DNA from 2 places in the Sporosarcina newyorkensis genome. Region 2 is predicted to be linked to the other one. Evidence: riboswitches for the same ligand, from Rfam matches in the RefSeq annotation. Region 2 holds a riboswitch; the other holds the start of a gene.

Region 1 (7,399 bases), on a different contig from region 2:
TACTATTTTCCCGTGATCTTCCACTAAGATACTGGTGTCGCTGAATTGATCTGCCCACAGTAAATAACTGTACGAAGAATTCAAATCTAGGACTTGGGTATCTTTGACAAGTTTCCAAATTGACTTACCGTCATCTAGAGTGGGGGTGCGAAAGATGTAAGGATCATTCGGATCGTACCCTGCAATCGAATACATGTGAGGTTTCTGCAAACATTTTTCCTCCAAGTCTAGTCATTTGTCATAATAGACAAATGTTCATTCTCTGAAACTCTCTGGATGCATGTTTACTTCTTACCCGACAACGTGGTCACATCAAACTAAAGTCATTGAATCGTCATTATCGTGAGGTTTTTTTAATGACCGAGCACGAGTACTCGGCAGATTCTCTCTAAGGAATCTTGTGGATTTAGCAAGGATACTAACGTAGAAAAGCCAAATGGAGATTGGTGCTGGCTACTTGGGTGCTAACTTTCTGCCTTGCGGTATGAAGAGCAAAAAAGAGCGCCTTTACAAAAGCAGGGAGCTTTTGTTCATGAAAAACAGCTAATATTATCAATTATTCGCTGATATGAAAGACACTTTCATTATCTTGAATTTACTGCCATACGCATTCATCCAACCACGGTTCTTGTGTACAAAAACGTCGGTGAAGAAGCAAACAATGTGTCTCCTCTGACACTGGTTGCTATTATAGGAAACTATGAAAACGTTGTCAACAGTATATATATCATTTTATTTGTTTAATGAAAAAGTAAAGCGTCATCAAGTCAAACAGCGTATAGCCTCAGCACGAATTAAAAAAGCCGGAAACTTTTTTCGTTTCCGGCTTCATGTTATGAAAATAAAATCGTTTCCAACTCCATTGGTTCTACATACTTATCCCCTTGATAAACGCGCATATTCCCACCTGAAATTTCGTCGATCAACATGATGTTTCCTTCAGAATCACGTCCAAATTCCAGCTTAATATCATAGAGATCCAAACCTTTTTGTGTCATTTCAAACTTGACCAGTTCAGAGATTTTTTTCGTCAACTCTTCCAAGATATCGTATTCATCACGCGTTAGGATTCCTAGCTGGGCCAATGCGTCTTTCGAAATCGGCGGATCTTGTCGTTCATCGTCTTTTAATGTTACTTCCACGAAGGCATCGAGTGCCCGTCCTTCTTTACAATACTTACCATATCTCCGCAAGAAACTTCCGACTGCGCGAAATCGGCAAATTACTTCCAGACCGCTGCCGAAGACTGTTGCAGGCTTGACCGTCATTGTTACTTTATCTAAATCTGCATCGATATAATGTGTCGGCACTTGCTGCTCCGCCAATTTTTCGAAAAAATACTGCGTCATGCGAAGACCCGATTTCCCTGCACCTTCTATCGTTAATCCGACTGTATTGGCGCCAGGATCGAATACACCATCTTCCCCTGTCACATCATCCTTGAATTTTAATAGCACATGACCGTCTTCCAATTGATAAACATCTTTCGTTTTACCAGAATAAGTTAGTTTCATACGAACGATTCTCCTCATTTCGTAATTATTGTTCTACTTTTTAAGTATAATGCACTTTGCTCTGAAGAAAAAGGATAGATTACAGAAAACTTGATGGAGGTCAAGGTGCAAAATACAAATCCCCTCTATACTTAAGTTAACAAATACAAACGAAAAGGATGAGAACAATGAAAAAAGCAGTATTTCAAATGGAGCCATTCAGCTGTCCGTCATGTGTCAAGAAAATTGAAGGTGCCTTAGCCCGAGCAAATGGGGTTCAAAAAGTAAAAGTATTATTCCACTCAAACAAAGTACGCGTTGAGTTTGACGAAGCCATCGTAGCTGCGAATGACTTGCAAGAACTCATCGAAAAGCTCGGTTATCCAGTACTCAGCCTAAAAGTTGCTTAAAAAGGAGGAACTCACATGAATGCCAAACAAACGGTACGCGTCACTGCCATCTCTGCTATTCTCTTAGCAGCCGCGATCATCATGCATATTGCCGGGTGGCATGATGCACGCCAAATCACGTTGGTTACTTCTACTTTGATAGCCGGGACTCCAATCACGATCAAGTCTTTTAAAGCTATCCGGATGAAAGCGTTCAGCATAGAATTACTCGTCACGATTGCGGTTGTCGGTGCATTATTCATTGGAGAATATGTAGAATCTGCGGTCGTCACGTTTCTATTTTTATTCGGGGCGATGCTGGAAATACGAACAATGGAAAAGACTCGCTCTTCCCTGAAAGCTCTTACCGACTTAGCTCCACTAGAAGCACGCGTCATGCGTGATGGTGAAATATTGACCGTTTCAGTAGACAATGTTGAAATCGGCGATCAGGTCATCGTTCGATCAGGAGAAAAAGTTCCTGTGGATGGTCCAATTATTTCGGGGACCGCCACACTAAATGAAGCAGCTATCACAGGTGAATCGGTTCCCGCCAGCAAAATGCTGGATGATCAAGTATTCAGCGGTACACTAGTGGAACATGGTTATATAGAAGTGATTGCCGTAAGAGTTGGTAATGACACGACTTTCGCCCGCATTATTGAATTAGTGGAAGAAGCGCAGGAATCCAAATCGAAAACCGAAAAGTTTCTCGAGCGTTTTGCTACTATCTATACGCCTTCCATTGTGCTCTTGTCCGTGCTCGTTTATCTTTTAACACGGAACATCGAAATGACGTTAACTTTCCTCGTCATCGCTTGCCCTGGAGCCCTCGTCATTTCCGCACCGGTTTCGATCGTTGCAGGAATTGGCAACGGAGCCCGAAACGGTGTCTTGATAAAAGGCGGTGAAGTAATGGAACAGCTAGCGAAAATTGATACGATCGTCTTTGATAAAACAGGTACATTGACAAGAGGGCGACCTGAAGTAACTGATGTCTACGGATTAGGTATAGAGAAAGAAGAGTTACTGCGTCTCACAGCCGAAGCCGAAATGATTTCAGAACACCATCTAGGCCGGACTATCGTTAAAGAAGCGAAGAAACGTGCGATTCATTTGTCCAATCAACCGGAAGACGCTGAAGTGGTTAAAGGAAATGGAATAATGGCTACAGTAGAAGGAAAGCATCTCGCAGTTGGCAATCGCAAACTAATGGAAGACCAAAAGATCCCGATTCCTTCTGAAATGGAAGACTATGCATCACAACGTGAGAAAGCTGGAAATACGGCAATTTTCGTCAGTATTTCCCGGGAAATCACAGGAATCATCTCTGTCGCCGATCAAATTCGTCCGGAAGCTGCCGAAGCGTTGGCCAAATTGCGGAAAAATGGCATCAAGCAAATGATCATGCTGACAGGCGACAATCGACATACAGCCCAACTAGTTGGCGAACACCTTGGCCTTGACGAAATCTATGCGGAATTATTGCCTAAAGATAAAGTGGCGGCAGTTCAGAGTTTGAAAGAACAAGGTCACCGAGTTGCTATGGCAGGCGACGGAATCAACGATGCACCCGCCATAGCAACGGCGGATATTGGGCTCGCCATGGGAGAAGGCGGAACAGATATTTCAATGGAGACAGCGGACATCGTCTTGATGGCAGATCGGCTCGATCAATTCTCCCATGCCTATGCTTTAGCGAAAGCAACTGTACAGAACATGAAGCAGAATACCTTCTTTGCGGTCGGTACCGTATTCCTTCTGTTGCTCGGTGTATTACTCGGCAAAGTATTCCTCGCTTCCGGTATGCTCGTCCATGAAGTGAGCGTACTTCTGGTGATCCTGAACGCCATTCGATTAATACGTTATACTAACGACAAGCCATCGAATCAAAAACAAAGTGAGGTGATATCGGATGAACCAAGGATCACATTGTGACCTAAGCACGAACGATCTTCACCGTTCCTGCGTTTCGCTCGTCCCTCTTTTCAATCACTTGGATAAGCAGCAAATGGATAAAATCGTCGCGCTTGCACGCAGCATAAACTACCCTCGCGGTGAAATGATTTACCATAGCGGTGATCGCTCAGAAGGTTTATATATATTGCATAAAGGACGAGTCAAGGTCTATCGTCTATCGGAGAATGGCAAGGAACAACTCGTCCGTATCCTGAAACCAGGAGAATTCACAGGCGAGCTTTCCTTGTTCGACGCAAAGCCTCATGACGCATATGCGGAAACTTTGGAAGCCGTTGAACTGTGTATCATCCAACGGGACGAGATGCAGCAACTTTTGCAATCTCACCCTGCAATTTCATTGAGGATGCTTACGGAATTCTCTTCCCGACTCGCGGATACAGAGCTGCGAGCCGCCCGAATCGCCATGGAATCTGCTGAAACTCGACTTGCGTTGTATTTGGCGGATCTATCAGAGGAACAGCAACAATTGACCATCCGACTGCCGATGAGCCGAAAAGATCTAGCTTCCCATCTTGGCACGACACCCGAAACAATCAGTCGTAAATTAAGCGTATTCGAAGAACGGGGCTGGATACGCCAGACCGGTTCTAAGATTGTAGAGATTTTCGATTTAGATTCTTTATTACTCATATAATGGCTATATGAAATTCAGCAAGAGATGAAAATTTGACATCCCTCTTTTCTTTCAATCTGGTAAGTGCTATGCTGTAAGTGAATATCATAATCTTTTGACCATTAGGGGAATCCTTCACAAGGACTGAGAAAAGAGTGCGACTCTGAAACCCTTATCACCTGAACAGGTTCGTACCTGCGGAGGGAAGTGGCAAGTCGTTTTGGCGTACTCTCATACATGCCGACACATCCAACCACTTTCCGATTCGGGAAGTGGTTTTTTCATTTGGAGGTGAACTGGAAATGAAATTGGTCGGTGTCACGGATGATTGTCATTCTGTTGATGAACTGCTGCTCAAGTTGCTGGAGACGGAGCCTTATATCGATGAATTTATCTTACGTGAAAAGTCGAAGACGGATGTACAGCTGATCGAATTGATTTCACGTCTCTCTACTAGAGGGTTTCCATTGGATAAAATAATTGTACACGCACGGCCCAGCCTCGCAAACTCGCTGTCCATAGCCTGTCAGCTGACAGGCTATGGAATGTCGGTGAAGGAAGCACGTACCACTTTTCCGTCGCTGAGATTAGGATCTTCCATCCATTCATTGGAAGAGGCACGAGAAGCACAAGCTGCTGGAGCAGACTGGCTATTGTATGGACATATTTATCTGACATCATCCAAAAAAGGCTTGGCTCCGCGGGGTACGGATGAGCTTTTTGAGATTGCATTATCATGCACGATTCCCGTCTATGCAATCGGTGGAATTCGGCCAGTTCATCTGCCGTTTTTTAAAAGACACGGCGTCAGAGGTGCAGCAATCCTGTCCCCCATCAGCAGTCAAGACGCAGTGAGCGCAGTTAGAGATTATGCACGTGCAAGAGATTCATAGCAAAGGAGCGGTGTTCATTGGGCAAAACAATTGATTTGAACGGTAAGTCGTATTCGGTTGTACCTGAGGTGGAAACAGTTCAGCAGTTACTGGAGCATTTGAAGCTTGGCAATCGAATTTTGATCGTCGAAAAGAACAAGGAAATTCTGCAGAAGGACAGTTACGATGCACCAATTATGGACAGAGATCAAATTGAAATCATACATTTTGTTGGAGGCGGATGAGGATGTTACAAATAGCAGATAAAAGGTTTTCTTCACGTTTATTGTTAGGCACAGGGAAGTATCCTTCATTTGAGACTCAAAAAAAGGCAGTTGCGGTATCAGAGACAGAAATCTTAACATTTGCGGTGAGACGGATGAACATTTTCGAAGAGTCTCAGCCGAATTTCCTGGAGCAACTGGATTTAGAGCACTATACATTATTGCCAAATACAGCAGGCGCAAGCACAGCGGAGGAAGCGGTGCATATCGCGAAGCTGGCGAAAGCATCGGGATTATGTGATATGGTAAAGGTTGAGATTATTGGCTGCAGCCATTCCTTGTTGCCTGATCCAGTGGAAACGTTGCGTGCATCTGAAATGCTGCTTGAAGAAGGTTTCATCGTGCTGCCTTATACGTCGGATGATGTGGTGCTGGCACGGAAACTTTGTGAATTAGGCGTTCATGCCATCATGCCGGGCGCTGCACCGATTGGTTCAGGTCACGGAATTTTGAATCCGTTGAATCTTTCTCTAATTATCGAGCAATCAAATGTACCGGTCATTGTGGATGCGGGCATTGGATCACCGAAAGACGCGGCATACGCGATGGAGCTTGGAGCAGACGGCGTGCTATTGAATACAGCGGTTTCCGAAGCTGCAGACCCTGTTAAAATGGCAGAAGCGATGAAATTAGCGATTGAAGCGGGACATCTTGGCTATCAAGCAGGGCGCATGCCGGTAAGAGACTATGGCGTCGCGAGCAGTCCGCTAGAGGGGCTTGTGCCAAATTGATGAGTAAATATTCACGCCAAGAGCTGTTTACATCCATTGGAGCGGACGGCCAGCTGCGGATACGGGGGGCCAAGGTGTTCGTCCTCGGCGCTGGGGCACTTGGTTCATCGGGAGCCGAAATGCTTGTACGAGCAGGTGTTGGTGAATTAACAATTGTAGATCGCGATATTTTGGAATGGTCCAATTTGCATCGTCAGCAGTTGTACGCTGAGCAAGACGTTGTCGAGCAATTACCGAAAGCCGCCGCTGCGGAAAGACGACTGTGCAAGATCAACAGTGATGTGAAAATCCGAGGAGTCGTAGCAGATGTGACGCCAGAAAATGTGCTGGAGTTATTTGAAGGCCATGACATGGTGCTCGATGGCACAGATAATATTGAAACGCGATTACTCGCAAATGACGCTTGTCTGCAATTAAATATTCCTTTTTTTATGGGCGCTTGTGTGGGAAGCTATGGATTGACGTTTCCTATCGGAGTTGCCGAGGAACAGCCTTGCCTGCATTGTCTGCTCGAAGCGTTGCCCCCACAGTCCTTGACTTGTGACACTGTCGGCGTAATCAGCCCGATTGTCGTGACGACTGCTGCACGCCAAGTTGCACAGCTGCTGAAGTATGTGACAGGAGCGGAATTGGATCCACGCTTGGAATCCACGGATTTATGGACAGATGAACGTGCATCGATGGAAGTCAAAAACATGAAGAAATCTAGTTGTCCAAGTTGTTCAGCACAGCCAAGCTATCCGTTTTTATCAGCTTCCGAAGTCGTTCGAACAGCCGTGCTATGCGGACGCGACACTGTACAGTTGACTTGGCCTAAGAACCGGCAAGTGGAACTCGCTCCATTTGCTGACTCGATACGCGAGACGGTCTCGAATTTATTGCATAATCCCTATTTGGTATCTTGTGAATACAATGACCACCGACTAGTTTTATTTCGCGATGGCCGCATGCTAATCCACGGCACGAAAGATATCACAGAAGCCCGGAAGATTGCGGCAGGTTTATTGGGATGACGAGTAAAAAAAGAGGAGCCAGGT
Region 2 (7,399 bases):
TTTTGATCATATTTTTCATCGCCGATTTAGAATTTTCCACGTAGCCACTATTGTAGGCAGGCTGCCCGCAACATACCTGGCCTTTGGGGAAGGATAATTCACAGCCTTGCCTTTCCAATACTTCTACCATGTCTTTTCCTGCATCTGCATAAAACATGTCTACGAGACATGTAATAAATAAGCTGACTTTCATTTTCATTCACCTCTCTGGGATAGACTTTTCAGAGTCAACAGGTCATCAGATGACTTATAGTTATTTCATAGCATACTACAAAACTTTCAGGTTTAATAGATGTTCTCTATATTTTCTGTTAAAAAATTTCACCCGATTGCAAATCGGGTGAAATTGGTTACTCGCTTAGCGAGCGCATATAATTAGATAAAACCGATTCTACGTTAAACAAATGTTCTTTCATACTTGTAGCGGCTAGATCGGGTGATTCATTTTTAATTGCCAAGAAAATTGCTTCATGCTCTTCATGCAAACGGTCTACAGTCGTCGTTTCAGTGTACAGACAAATTCGGCGGGTTTCCCTCATCGATTCCCCCATCAGGTCAGATACTTGATTCATTAAACTGACCAAAATAGGATTTCCGCTGGCCCTGGCAATAGCAAAATGAAAGTCTAAATCTGCTTTTTCTCCGAGAAGAATATCTCCTGCGTGTTCCTTCATTTCGTTCAAGGCTTTTTCCATCTTAATTAAATCTGCTTCCGTACGTTTTTCAGCAGCAGCATATGCAGCACCGTCTTCTAATATCTTTCTGACCTCCAGTAAATGAAAGACATCTTCCTCGCCCATTAACATCGCACTATGCAGAGGGAACACCAAATCATCTGATGAAAATTCCATAACATATGTCCCTTCACCTTGACGCATTTCAATCAATCCCATTGCACGTAAAGAAGTCAATGCTTCGCGAATAGCTGAACGTCCCACATTAAAGCTTTCCGCCAATTGCTGAACAGATTCTAGTTTATCTCCTGGCTTCAACTCCCCCGAGCGGATCGAATTCAATAACGCTTCAGCTACTTCTTCATATATTTTCTTCGGCTTGATTTGCTTATATTTCAAGAATCTTCACTCCTGTCTTCTACTCTCATTATAATCCATAATGCATTATTATGACTTAAAACGTGTAAACAAAGCATGTAATCTAAAAATATAAAAAATTGCTTGTCTTTTAATATGGTAGTCTATATAATCGTGAAAAGAGTTATCAGTCATTAGGTCATCAGATGACCTAATGATCTAACACTATTTGAAAACGCTTTCCAATCTAACCTATCAAAAAGGAGGCTATTTATTTGAACTTATTGATTTTATCGCTGATTGCTTTATTGCCTATTGTCACGATTTTAGTTTTTCTTGTCTTATTGAACTGGCCTGCTAGCCGGGCTATGCCTATTGCTCTCGTTGTCACTGCTCTCATCGCTATATTCATCTGGGGAACAAAAGGTAATATCGTTGCAGGAGCTGCATTTAACGGTTTAATTACTGCCTTGGAAGTTATATTTATCGTCTTCGGTGCAGTATTACTGTTAAATACCATTAAAGAAAGCGGTGCCATACATACAATTCGGAACGGTTTCACTTCGATTTCACCTGACCGGCGAATTCAAGCGATTATCATTGCGTTCTTATTTGGTTCCTTTATCGAAGGTGCATCAGGTTTTGGCACGCCCGCTGCTGTTGCTGCCCCACTGTTAGTTGCCGTAGGTTTCCCTGCACTAGCTGCTGTCATGGTATCACTCGTTATTCAAAGTACTGCCGTTTCTTTTGGAGCCATTGGTACTCCAATACAAATCGGCGTAAATACTGGTCTTGCGGATCAACCAGCCGTTATGACGGCATTGGATAAAATGGGTATGAGCTTCCCGGAGTACTTACTCCAAATCACTACCAACACGGTTTTGATCCATGGCGTAGTCGGCTCATTGATCCCATTATTTTTGGCAGCTTTACTGACTCGCTTCTTTAGTCCCAGCAAGTCATTCCGTGAAGGTTTAAAAGTCTGGAAATTCGCTCTATTCGCAGGGTTGGCCTTCACTATTCCGTATTTCCTGATCGGCCTTACATTAGGTCCTGAATTTCCTTCTTTACTTGGCGCACTCGTGTCATTGATCATCGTCGTTCCTGCTGCTCGTAAGGGATTGTTCATGCCTAAAACAGAAGATTCGTTTGAATTTCCACCTCGTGCCCAGTGGGAGGAGGATTGGTTCGGCAAGCTGAACCATGAAGCTGCCAAGCCTTTGGATGAAAGCCGTAAGATTTCTATGTTAAATGCATGGATGCCATATGTCGTACTTGCAGTATTACTCGTCCTATCGAGAACGGCAGAGCCTTTCGAAAGTTTATTGAAACACTCAGCTATTACGTTGAAGTTTGAAGACATGTTCGGTTCAGGTATCACCACGGTCTCGACACCTTTATTCTTGCCTGGCTTTTTCTTTATTGTAGCTTCACTGTTTGGTTACTTCTTTCATCGAATGAAACCTAGGGAGTATTTATCAGCATGGAAAAGCTCATTTATCACGGCGGTAACCGCGGGGGTGGCACTGATCTTTGCTGTACCGATGATCAAAATATTCTTGAATACTTCGCTTGCAGCAGGTAAAGCAGCGGCTGATAGTACATCATTAATAGGCGAAAATATGCCGTTAGTTTTAGCTGAAAGTGTCTCTGTCGTCGCTGGAGATTTCTGGCCGCTCGTTGCTCCAATTGTTGGTGCGCTCGGCGCTTTCATAGCAGGAAGCAATACGTTCAGTAATATGATGTTTTCTCTATTCCAATTCGGCGCCGCAGGCAATATCGGTTTGGATACGACACAAGCCGGAATTGTCGTTGCAATGCAGGCCGTAGGAGGCGCTGCCGGTAACATGATCTGTGTGCACAATGTTGTGGCAGCTTCGGCGACAGTTGGGTTGATCGGTAAAGAAGGTCTGTTGATCCGCCGTGTACTGTTCCCGCTCAGTTACTATTTATTGGCGGCTGGATTCTTCGGCATGGCATTTATCCACGGATTCCTAAATATCTGGTTGATCCTCGCTATCGGAATTATGGCGGCATATACCATAAAAATGGCGACAGATAAACGGATGTTGTCAGTAGAATCATTGCGTCAACCATCATAATTATAGAATGCAAAAAGAGCCATTGATTGGCTCTTTTTTGTTGTGGATAAATTTTATTTACTCGGTTCAGACCGACTCGGTTACGTTACATATTTCCCGCAACCTTCTTTTTTAATAATGAATACTCTCCACCTTCTGGCACTTTTCGCATTCTCTATGTGTCGAGGTTTCTATATATTCATGAACACATTCGGCTTGCAACTTATATAACTTTTCCTCTAATTCACGTAGACCTTGGCGCTGCACAACAATATGACGAACTAACTGTTTTGCTGAAGTCATCTAACCCACTCCTAATCAAAGATAGATTTTAGCACCAGATCTTTTGAATTCTTCCGCTTTTTCCTGCATTCCTTTTTCGATTGCCAGATTCTCTTCTGGACTATTTTTATCCACGTACTTTCGAATGTCGTGAGAAATACGCATACTGCAGAATTTCGGCCCGCACATTGAACAGAAATGAGATACTTTCGCCCCTTCTGCCGGTAACGTTTCATCGTGATATTCCATCGCTCGTTCTGGATCTAGACTCAGATTGAATTGATCTCTCCAACGAAATTCGAAGCGAGCTTTGGATAATGCATCATCGCGCTTTTGTGCATTTGGATGGCCTTTCGCTAAGTCTGCTGCATGGGCAGCTATTTTATATGTGATGACACCTTCACGAACATCCTCTTTATTTGGTAATCCGAGATGCTCTTTTGGCGTTACATAGCACAGCATCGCAGTCCCGAACCACCCGATCATCGCAGCACCAATTGCAGATGTGATGTGGTCATACGCAGGCGCGATATCTGTCGTCAACGGACCTAATGTATAGAATGGTGCCTCCTGACAAATTTCCATTTGTTTATCAACATTTTCCTTAATTAAATGCATCGGTACATGCCCAGGTCCTTCGACCATCACTTGCACATCGTGCTTCCAAGCAATTTTCGTCAGTTCACCAAGCGTATCCAGCTCAGCAAATTGCGCTTCATCATTAGCATCTGCAATCGATCCCGGACGCAAGCCATCTCCCAATGAAAATGCGATATCATACTGCTTCATGATTTCACAAATTTCCTCGAAATGCGTGTAGAGAAAACTTTCTTCATGATGAAGCATGCACCATTGCGCCATAATCGAACCGCCACGTGAGACAATGCCTGTCACTCGGTTAACCGTCAGCGGTATATAGCGTAGCAGTACCCCCGCATGAATCGTGAAATAGCTGACGCCTTGCTCGGCCTGTTCAATCAATGTGTCGCGGAAGACTTCCCATGATAAATCTTCCACTTTTCCATTCACTTTTTCGAGCGCCTGATAGAGCGGAACTGTCCCCACCGGTACAGGGGAATTTCGGATGATCCACTCACGTGTCGTATGGATATTCTTACCTGTCGATAAATCCATAATATTGTCCGCACCCCAGCGTGTTGCCCACGTCATCTTCTCCACTTCTTCTGCAATCGATGAAGAGACTGCGGAATTTCCGATATTCGCATTAATTTTGACATGAAATTTACTGCCGATAATCATAGGCTCTGCTTCGGGGTGGTTAATATTGGACGGAATGATTGCCCGTCCTCTCGCAACCTCATCGCGTACCAACTCCGATTCAACGCCTTCACGAATCGCAATGAACTCCATTTCAGGTGTGATCATCCCTTTTCGTGCATAATGCATCTGCGTAACATTCTTTCCCTTTTTAGCTCGCAGCGGTTTGCGCTTCAATAAAGGAAATTGCGCATCGTTATTCATTTGCTCTATTGAACGATAGCCATTATCCTGTGGTTTTACTTGTCTTCCTTCATATTCTTCCACGTCATTACGTTCCCATATCCAATTTTCCTTAATGGCTGGAAGTCCTTTTTTAATATCGACTTCATAGCCTGCTTCCGTGTATTTTCCGCTCGTATCATAAACGCGGAACGGTTCATTCGGAAACTCATCTTGCTCTGTCACGGTTGGTGATAGTTCAATTTCGCGCATAGGTACAAGCAAATCGGATCGACTTCCTTGTACATATACTTTTCTGCTTGCCGGAAAACAATCGTGAATGTGGATCTCTTTTTCTGTCGTTTGTTTCATTTGTCATCGTCTCCTTTGTGAGGGCAGACCATGACTCCATCCGAGTAAAGGGAATCAGCAGCACAAAAAAAGACCAGCTCCATAAAAAAAGGACCTGGTCTTTCAAAAACGCACAAAAGTACGCTGATTGATAGATTGAAAACTTCCCCACGCTGGTACGAGCCAGATCAGGTCCAAAGAGTTCGGAATGCATTTTACTCATCCCATCTCAGTCCAGTCGCGCTGGACACCCCTAGTTATGATTATTGAATTGTCGAACAACTATAGTTTATCATAGAGTAATACTTTGTCAACTAGAGGAAGTAAAAGAATTACCTTCCATTCGAATCAACCGACCTTTCAGTTGCTGACCATCCCGGTAGCCCGATAGACTTCCATTTTTTGCGATGACCCGATGACATGGGATGACAAGCAACAACGGATTCTTTCCAATCGCGGAAGCAGCTGCTCGAATTGCAGAAGGATGACCGATTATCTCGGCAATGTCTGAATATGTCACCAATTGTCCATACGGAATATCTTGAAGCGCTTTCCACACCTTGTTTTGAAATGGTGTGCCTGACCAATCCACGGAGCATGTGAAATCTTGCACTTCTCCAGACAAGTAACTTCTCACTTCATTTGCGTATTCAGCTAATCTGTCTGCATTTTCCTTCACTTCGCCAGCGCCATATTGTTTGGTGAGCCAACTCTTCATTTTTTCCTCAGCATCTTCAGCTAAGCCTACATAGAGAAGGCCCCTTTCAGTCGCTGCCATTGTTACGTTCCAACCTTCCACATCAAAACTTGTCCAATAAACCAGTTTCCCCACTACCTTTCTATTAGCCAAACAGCTTCAATCCAACGGCCCCTACTATAATCAATGACAAAAAGAAAATCCTTTTCACACTTGCAGACTCTTTAAAGATTAGAATACCAGCCAGGACTGCCCCTGCCGCTCCCAATCCTGTCCAGACTGCATAAGCCGTACTCATTTGAATATCGCGCATCGCTAACGATAAAAAAACAAAGCCGAAACTGAATACTCCAACTATGAGTAGGAGACGCTTGATCGTACGTTTCTGCAAGTAATAATTGATGCTTATAACCCCAAAGATTTCTCCAAGACTGGCAATCGCTAAATAAACCCAAGCCAACGTCAACTGCCCCCTTCTTGATTCGCTTCATCCGACTGCTCATCTGTAGTCAGTTTGATACCAACAACCCCGATGACAATCAAACAGATAAATGACAGCGTAATCCAGGTGAAGTCCGCGTGGAAAACGAAAATATCAACTAATAGAATGGCTGCAGCGCCTGAACCGGTGAAGACAGCATAAACTGTCCCTGAAGGCAATTTCTCACATGCCTTAATAATGAAATAAAAACTAAATATAATCGCGCCTCCAGTTCCGATCCAATGCAGAAATGTCTCCGAATAGCGCAGTCCCACCACCCAAAATATTTCTACGACCGCAGCTAAAGCGACATAACTCCAAGCCAAAGTTAACGTCTCCTTTCATTCGCTCTATAGTGTCTATTAGTATAACAAACCTTTCAGTTAAACGAAAAAAGCATTCCTAGTAGAAGTAAGCTTGCATCTGCTATGTTCGCATGATAGAATGAATCCACTAATAATTTTTCCTATATTAAGAATATTCTTATCGAGAGAGACGGAGGGATAGGCCCAAAGAAGTCTCAGCAACCAGCCAGCTTGGCATGGTGCTAATTCCAAGGGTGAACACCGCCTTGAAGATGAGAATACTGAAGAAAATGTTGTATGTTCGAGGGCCTATTCGAAATGAAGAGGCTCTTTTTTATTTTTCTGAAGGGGATGGATACTATGACAAACAATGAATTAGAAACAAGATTAGTCCAGCTGGGGAATAACAGCGATAAGAAAACGGGCGCAGTCAATACACCGATTTATTTATCAACAGCTTATCATCACGAAGGGTTAGGTCAGTCTACCGGCTACGATTATACGCGGACAAAAAATCCGACTCGTTCTATTTTGGAAGACGGCATTGCCGATTTAGAATCCGGTGATCAAGGCTATGCCTGCAGCTCCGGAATGGCAGCTATTCAACTAATCTTGTCACTGTTTAAAACAGGTGACGAAATCCTTGCCCCTGAGGACCTGTATGGCGGCACCTATCGTTTATTCCAACAGTATGAGAAAACCTATCAGATTTCTACACACTACCTAACATT

The links. A riboswitch is a leader RNA that binds a small molecule or an ion and turns the genes downstream of it on or off. The one in region 2 is predicted to bind thiamine pyrophosphate.
Region 1: another riboswitch for thiamine pyrophosphate. It lies ahead of B5D59_RS08060 (thiamine phosphate synthase); the one in region 2 lies ahead of thiC (phosphomethylpyrimidine synthase ThiC).

What each region holds. Positions count from the first base shown of each region.
Region 1 is NZ_FUYJ01000003.1:292,267-299,665, forward strand. It holds gene ectA (diaminobutyrate acetyltransferase) at 1-210, opposite strand, end outside; gene B5D59_RS08040 (phosphoribosylaminoimidazolesuccinocarboxamide synthase) at 834-1,514, opposite strand; gene B5D59_RS08045 (heavy-metal-associated domain-containing protein) at 1,682-1,903, shown strand; gene B5D59_RS08050 (heavy metal translocating P-type ATPase) at 1,919-3,820, shown strand; gene B5D59_RS08055 (Crp/Fnr family transcriptional regulator) at 3,798-4,496, shown strand; TPP riboswitch at 4,590-4,698, shown strand; gene B5D59_RS08060 (thiamine phosphate synthase) at 4,778-5,368, shown strand; gene thiS (sulfur carrier protein ThiS) at 5,386-5,592, shown strand; gene B5D59_RS08070 (thiazole synthase) at 5,589-6,362, shown strand; gene B5D59_RS08075 (ThiF family adenylyltransferase) at 6,359-7,375, shown strand.
Region 2 is NZ_FUYJ01000009.1:20,418-27,816, forward strand. It holds gene B5D59_RS14980 ((Fe-S)-binding protein) at 1-193, opposite strand, end outside; gene B5D59_RS14985 (FadR/GntR family transcriptional regulator) at 351-1,073, opposite strand; gene B5D59_RS14990 (L-lactate permease) at 1,307-3,133, shown strand; gene B5D59_RS18295 (hypothetical protein) at 3,245-3,415, opposite strand; gene thiC (phosphomethylpyrimidine synthase ThiC) at 3,431-5,206, opposite strand; TPP riboswitch at 5,334-5,450, opposite strand; gene B5D59_RS15000 (methylated-DNA--[protein]-cysteine S-methyltransferase) at 5,496-6,035, opposite strand; gene B5D59_RS15005 (DMT family transporter) at 6,028-6,348, opposite strand; gene B5D59_RS15010 (DMT family transporter) at 6,345-6,689, opposite strand; SAM riboswitch class I at 6,844-6,947, shown strand; gene B5D59_RS15015 (methionine biosynthesis PLP-dependent protein) at 7,029-7,399, shown strand, end outside.